Regions from separate parts of the Clostridium sp. ETTB3 genome, predicted to be linked through region 1. Evidence: riboswitches for the same ligand, from Rfam matches in the RefSeq annotation. Region 1 holds a riboswitch; the other holds the start of a gene.

What was found. Region 1 has a riboswitch for glycine ahead of ACUN06_RS09605 (alanine/glycine:cation symporter family protein). Riboswitches for the same ligand answer to the same signal wherever they lie in the genome.
Region 2: another riboswitch for glycine. It lies ahead of ACUN06_RS05605 (trimeric intracellular cation channel family protein); the one in region 1 lies ahead of ACUN06_RS09605 (alanine/glycine:cation symporter family protein).

The regions. Positions count from the first base shown of each region.
Region 1 is NZ_CP199832.1:1,957,108-1,960,643, reverse strand. Features, by position in the region: gene leuA (2-isopropylmalate synthase) at 1-1,157, shown strand, start outside; glycine riboswitch at 1,226-1,299, shown strand; glycine riboswitch at 1,300-1,390, shown strand; gene ACUN06_RS09605 (alanine/glycine:cation symporter family protein) at 1,540-2,910, shown strand; gene ACUN06_RS09600 (glycoside hydrolase family 73 protein) at 3,174-3,536, shown strand, end outside.
Region 2 is NZ_CP199832.1:1,135,438-1,138,973, forward strand. Features, by position in the region: gene ACUN06_RS05590 (Hsp20/alpha crystallin family protein) at 306-746, shown strand; gene ACUN06_RS05595 (hypothetical protein) at 1,153-1,323, shown strand; gene ACUN06_RS05600 (PIN domain-containing protein) at 1,484-1,921, shown strand; glycine riboswitch at 2,017-2,102, shown strand; glycine riboswitch at 2,106-2,182, shown strand; gene ACUN06_RS05605 (trimeric intracellular cation channel family protein) at 2,235-2,843, shown strand; gene ACUN06_RS05610 (metal-sensing transcriptional repressor) at 3,045-3,386, shown strand.

The DNA.
Region 1 (3,536 bases):
ATTCTCCTGAAAGTTTTACTGGAACAGAAGTTGAATATGCATTAGAAGTATGTGATGCAGTTGCTGATGCATGGGAGGCATCAAAGGAAAATAAAATTATAATAAATCTTCCATCAACAGTTCAAATGGATACACCAAATGTTTTTGCAGATCAAATAGAATATATGTGTAAAAATTTTAAAGATAGAGAAAGGGTAATAGTAAGTGTGCATCCGCATAATGATAGAGGGACAGGTGTTGCTGATGCTGAACTAGCATTATTGGCTGGAGCAGATAGAATAGAAGGAACATTGTTTGGTAATGGAGAAAGAACAGGAAATGTTGATATTTTAACTGTTGCATATAATATGTTTTCTCATGGTGTTAATCCTATTTTAAATCTTGAAAATATAAATGATATTATTGAAATATATGAAAGGTGTGTAAAGATACCTGTACCAGTTAGGCATCCATATGCAGGAAATTTAGTGTTTACTGCTTTTTCTGGTTCGCATCAAGATGCAATAAATAAAGGAATGAAGAAGTATGAGGAGAGAGGATCAAAATTATGGCAAGTACCATATTTACCAGTAGATCCAAGTGATTTAGGAAGAGAATATGAACCTTTAGTTAGAATAAACAGCCAATCAGGAAAAGGTGGAGTTGCATTTGTTATGGATCATTGCTTTGGATTTAAATTACCAAAATCAATGCAACAGGAATTTGCAGAAGTAGTTCAAAAAATTTCAGAAAGTAAGGGTGAAGTTCAACCAAATGAAATAATGGAAGCATTTAAAGAACAATATTTAACCTTACAAGAACCTTTTAATTTAATTAGTATTTCTATATCAGATATTGATAGTGATGTATCAGAAACAACCAAGGTAAATGCAGTAATTGAATATAATGGAAATGAATATGTTATAGATGGAATAGGTAATGGACCAATAGATTCATTAGGAAAGGCATTAGCAAATAGTAAGTTAATTGATGTTAGCATAATAGATTATAAAGAACATTCATTAGGAGCAGGTTCAGAAGCAGAAGCAGCAGCATATGTTTATATGAGCAGGAATGATATTCATAAAAAGACATTTGGGGTAGGGGTTGATAGTAATATTACAAGAGCATCAATTAAATCTGTAATAAGTGCATTAAATAGGTTATATGGTAAATAATATGTTTTATAAGTTGATTAATTTAATATTTATTTATATAATTACTTTATAAAATTTAATATGTTCGGTTGAAGGTAATGGGAGAGTGATTTATATCCACCGAAGAAGTAAATCTTTCAGGTATTAGGACCGTTACTGGACGAGCCTCTGGAGAGACTCAATTAAGAGCACCGAAGGAGCAAGGCTTATTTAAATAAGTTGAAACTCTCAGGTAAAAGGACAGGGGATTAAAATAGTTTTTAGTTAATAGTTAGTAGTTAGTAGTTAAGGAACAAACTTTTAATTGAGTTTTTTATTACGTAATAACCTAACTCATAACTACAAACTACAAACTATTTCTAATCTCCTCCTATAAATTTTTATTTTTAAGGAGGATTTTTTTATGAGTTTTTTTATTAATTTAGAAGAGGTATTAAAAAATATTGATGGAATAGTATGGGGACCACCTTTATTAATTTTATTAGTAGGGACAGGTATATATTTTACTTTTAAATTAAACTTTATTCAGATGTTTAAATTGCCATTAGCAATTAAGTATCTATTTTTAAATGATGATGATAAAAGCGATAATGAAGCAAAGGGAGAGGTATCAAGTTTTGCAGCATTATGTACAGCATTATCAGCTACTATAGGAACAGGAAATATTGTTGGTGTAGCAACAGCTATAGCAACAGGAGGACCAGGGGCCTTATTTTGGATGTGGGTTGCTGCATTTTTTGGAATGGCAACTAAATATGCAGAAGGAGTTCTTGCTATAAAATATAGGGAAGTTGATGAAAATGGAGAAATGTCTGGAGGTCCTATGTATTATATTGAAAAGGGAGTTGGAAATAAATTTTTAGCTAATATGTTTGCATTTTTTGGTATTGCAGTTGCACTACTTGGTATAGGGACTTTTGGACAAGTGAATTCTATATCAAAAGCAGCATTAATTTCTTTTAATATTCCAATATGGTTTACTGCAATAATAATAACTATATTAGTTACACTGGTTACTTTAGGAGGTATAAAAAGAATATCTAATGTAGCAGAAAAGATAGTTCCAACAATGGCAATATTATATATAATAGGAGCTTTGTTAGTATTGATATGTAATTTTAAAGCAATACCTTCAGCAATAACATTAATAATAAAAAGTGCATTTAATCCAAGTGCAGCATTAGGAGGTACTACAGGTATTACTATATCATTAGCAATTCAAATGGGAATAGGAAGAGGTGTATTTTCAAATGAAGCAGGTCTTGGAAGTGCACCAATAGCAGCAGCAGCAGCTAAAACAAAATATCCAGTTAAGCAAGGATTAATTTCAATGACAGGAACATTTATAGATACAATAATTATTTGTACTATGACTGGATTAGCAATAGTATTAACAGGAAGTTTTAATAGTGGATTAGAAGGAGCTGCAATGACTACATTTGCATTTGAAAATGGATTACCATTTGCAATTATAGGTAAATATATAGTTAATATAGGTTTAATTTTCTTTGCTTTTACAACTATAATAGGATGGAATTATTATGGGGAAAGATGCATTCAATATTTAATAGGTATTAAAGGAATTAAATTTTATAAGATAATATTTATAGCTTTGGTTGGAGTAGGACCATTTTTATCTCTTAATTTAGTATTTATAATTGCAGATATAGTAAATGGATTAATGGCATTGCCTAATTTAATTGGTTTAATTAAATTAAGAAATATAGTAATAAGTGAAACAAATAATTTTTTTGAGAATATTAACTCTAATTAAAGTACGCAATGATAGAGATATATATGAAATAAATTAATATATGAATAAAAGGTTATAGTAAGTTTAATAATAACTTATTATAGCTTTTTTTTTGAACATTCAAAAATAATAAAGCTATTAGTAATAAAAATATATTTAAAAAGGTAAAATAAAGTGTAGGAGGTAATTATGATTTATAAATATGTAAAAATGGATTTCCTTAAAAGTATATAATGAAGGTAAGCCAACAAAAGAAGTATTTAAAAATTATAGGAGAGTTTAAGATGAAAAATAACATTAAATACAGAGGGGTAAATAGTTATGCTTTATCGGGGGGAAAAATAAATTCTTATAAGTTTATTAAAGCTTGTATTCTTTTTGTTTTAATGATTGTAACTATATTTAGTACTATAAGATTTAAATTATCTCAAAAAATTACTAATACTAGATATATAAATGAAAGTTCAAATGTTTATAATGAAGAAGTAAGTATAGCAAATGCTACAACTAATATGAGCAATGAAAAAAATATAGAAGTAAATTTAAATGTTAATTTGGATTCAGATAAGATGGAATTTTTACAAAAAGTAGCAGAAGGAGCAATTGAAAATTATTATAAATATGGTATTTTACCATCAATAACTATT
Region 2 (3,536 bases), 820 kb from region 1:
CTAATTAAAATTATTTGAAATTAATTTTCAATTACTAATTCCTTTCGTTTTCTCACTTATACTCTAATATTCTCATTAATATTAATTTGATCTTATTTGACCTTTGTTTTATAATATACTTGTACAAAGAGATAAGAGAAGTAATTAAAGGCTTCCCAATAAGAAGGCTCAATTAAGCTAACAAATCTACTTTTGAACTTTCAAAAAACTAGTTAAATGAAACTCACTACTCACATTCGTTTGTAGGAGTAAGTTCAATTAACTAAATTAAAATTTAGAATTTCACTTATAAAGGAGGTCTTTGTATGTTCTGTTTAGTACCTTTTAAATTTAATAATGAAAGAAATAACAAAGGATTAACTATTAATGACATGTTTAATGATTTCTTTAATGGTGATATGTTAGCAGAATTCAATTCAGGTGGAAACTTCAAAACTGATATAAAAGAAGCTCTTAAAGAATATATTATTCATGCTGAATTACCAGGAGTTAAAAAAGAAGATATAAATATTGATTACAACAATAATTATTTAACTATTTCTGCCACAAGAAATAATGAAAATGAAGAAAAAAATGATAATTATATTAGGCCTGAAAGAATCTATGGTTCAGTTTCTAGAGGGTTTTACATCAATAATGTTAATAAAGAAGGCATTAAAGCAAAATTTGATAATGGTGTTTTAAATATTGAATTACCTAAGAAAGAATTAACACAAAATAATAGTAATAAGATTTTAATAGAATAAACTGTAAGTAGTTTTTAGTTTTTAGTTTTTAGTTATGGTTGAAATTACATAAGGAATTTCTTAAAGTTATATTTTCAAAAATTAAGCATAAGCTAAATTTTTTCCTTAACTTGTAACTTGCCACTTGTCACTATGAACTTCTAACTCCTAACTAACCAACTGGGATAGCAATAAAGCAACTGCAAAACCTATTTTTAAGTTTGCAGTTGCTTTTTTATCTCAAAAGATCTATATTCTAATATTTACTATTATAGCATTATATTTAATAAGATATTTTAAGACTATAAGATTAATATGCATAAAAAGTAAAAAATGCTTTTAATTTACTATTTATAATGTATAATAAATATAATGATTTATGAACAATCGTATTAAGATACGATTTATAAAAGAGGGGGAATTAAAAATGGATGTTAATAACTTAACAGTAATTATTGCTTTGATAAATTTGGTTATTTTTATTGCAATTCCAATTGCTATAGTTATATTTATAATAAATATAGTCAAGAATCAAAAGAAAATGAAATCAGATATAGACTTATTAAATAAAAGATTAAGTGAATTAGAAAATAAATAATTTGCGAACAATCTTATTTTAATCTATGGTGTTAGTATAAAGTAGTGGATACATTAAAACGAACTAAGTAAAATAATATTTAGTTAATAAATGACCATATTGTAAAAAATAAAATTTATAATATCTAAATATTATTTTGATAAGAAAGGTTTGATATAGTATGAAAAAATATCTGTTAGATAGTAATATAATAATTAATCTTTGGGAAAAAGATGAAAAAACATTAAATAAATTAATTAAGCAAAATAAACTTTTAATATTAGAAGAAGTACTAAAGGAATTATCAGTAAAAGAAGCTAAGATATATAGGAGTAGAGAAGTTTTAAGTGAAAGGTTTTGTGAATTATTACCTTTTGCTCTTAAAATTAATAAACAAGATATAAGTGGATTTTACTTTATTTTAGATTACACAATAAAAGAAAAATTTAAAAATAATAATTTATCAGAAAATGATTTTTTGCAACTATTTGCATGTTATATTAATGAAAATTTAATTTTAGTAACAGAAGATAAAGCATTATTGGAAATTGGAGGATGTATTGCTAAAAAAGAAAGAGTAATATCATTAAGTGATTTATATAATATTGAAAATGATTAAAAGATAAAATATTAAAGAAAAGATAAAATAAGATCATTTTCTAATTTATATATTGAAGTGCAGTTATGGATATATTATAATTTATAGGTATTTCGTTGATAAATTTGGGAGATACTGTTTAAATATAGAGCCGAAGGGGAAAGTGCGGCAAACTCTCAGGCAAAAGGACCAAATTTTGAGAAAACTCTGGAAAGACTATTAAAAGCACCGACGAAGCAATCTTAAGTATAGTAGGAGAATCTTTCAGGTAAAAAGACAGAGACGCAATTGTTTTAATAATTAGTCTAGTTAGAAGTAAAGAAGGGGGATTTTTTTGGATTATATTACAATTTTAGAGTATATCGGTGTTTTTGCTTTTGCCGTATCAGGAGCAATAGTAGCTATTGAAGAGGAATTTGATGTTTTTGGAGTTTATATAATTGCAATAATTACTGCAATGGGTGGAGGAGTACTTAGAGATATAGTTTCAGATGTAGGAATTCCAGTATTTTTTACAAGTTATATGACAATTCCATTTATTATTGCAGGAACTTTATTAGCTATATTTTTAAAAGGAAATTTAAAATATAAGAATTTATTTGTATTTATAGATGCAATTGGATTAGCTGCCTTTTTTGTATCAGCAGCTGTTAAAGCAATCAATAGTAATTATAATTTTATGTTATTTATATTTGCAGCTAGTATAACTGGAGTTGGTGGAGGAGTTCTAAGGGATATAATAACTAATAGAAAACCGCAAATTTTTAAAAATGATATTTATTGTATTGCAGGAGTTATAGGTGTAACTATACTTTGGTTTATATATCCTATAATTGGGATGGAATCAGCACAATTTATAACTTTGATAATTATAGTACTTATTAGAATGATAAGTTATTATAAGACCATAAATTTACCAGTAATATGTAAAGAAAGAGTATAAAATTTAAGAAAAAGACTAAATATTAAAATGATGTACGGTATGAGAAAAACTCTCATATCTTTTTTGTTTTAGTATTTAACAATAAAAGGGTTATAAGTTAAATATAGAGATTATTTTTATAAAAGAATAACTTGATATAAAATTTAATATAAATTATATAGGAGTATAAGCTGGGGGTATAACATGGATAGTACAAAAGCAATGGAACATGTTCATAAAAGTGATAATGGTAAGATATTTACTCATACTCATAAAAATGCAGAGGGGCACACACATACACATTCTCACGAAAGTACAAAAGCTATATTGAATCGTTTATCTCGTGCAGCTGGACATTTAGAAGCTGTAAAACGTATGGTTGAAGATGAGAGGGATTGTAGTGAAGTATTAATTCAGTTAGCTGCAGTTATATCAGCATTAAATGGAGTAAGTAAAATAATATTGCAGGAACATATAGAAGGGTGCATAGTAGAAGCTATAGAATGTGGCGATAAAAGGCCTATAGAAGATTTAAATAAAGCAATAGCTAAGTTCATTAAATAAATAGTTAATGATACCACGTTAAAAAAGAGAATTCGTATTGGAATTCTCTTTTTTTATATAATATTTTTTATGAAAACTAAAATTTATTTATTATAAAAAAATATAAAATTAATCCCCCTACCCAGGTTGTTGATAGTTGGTAAAAATGAT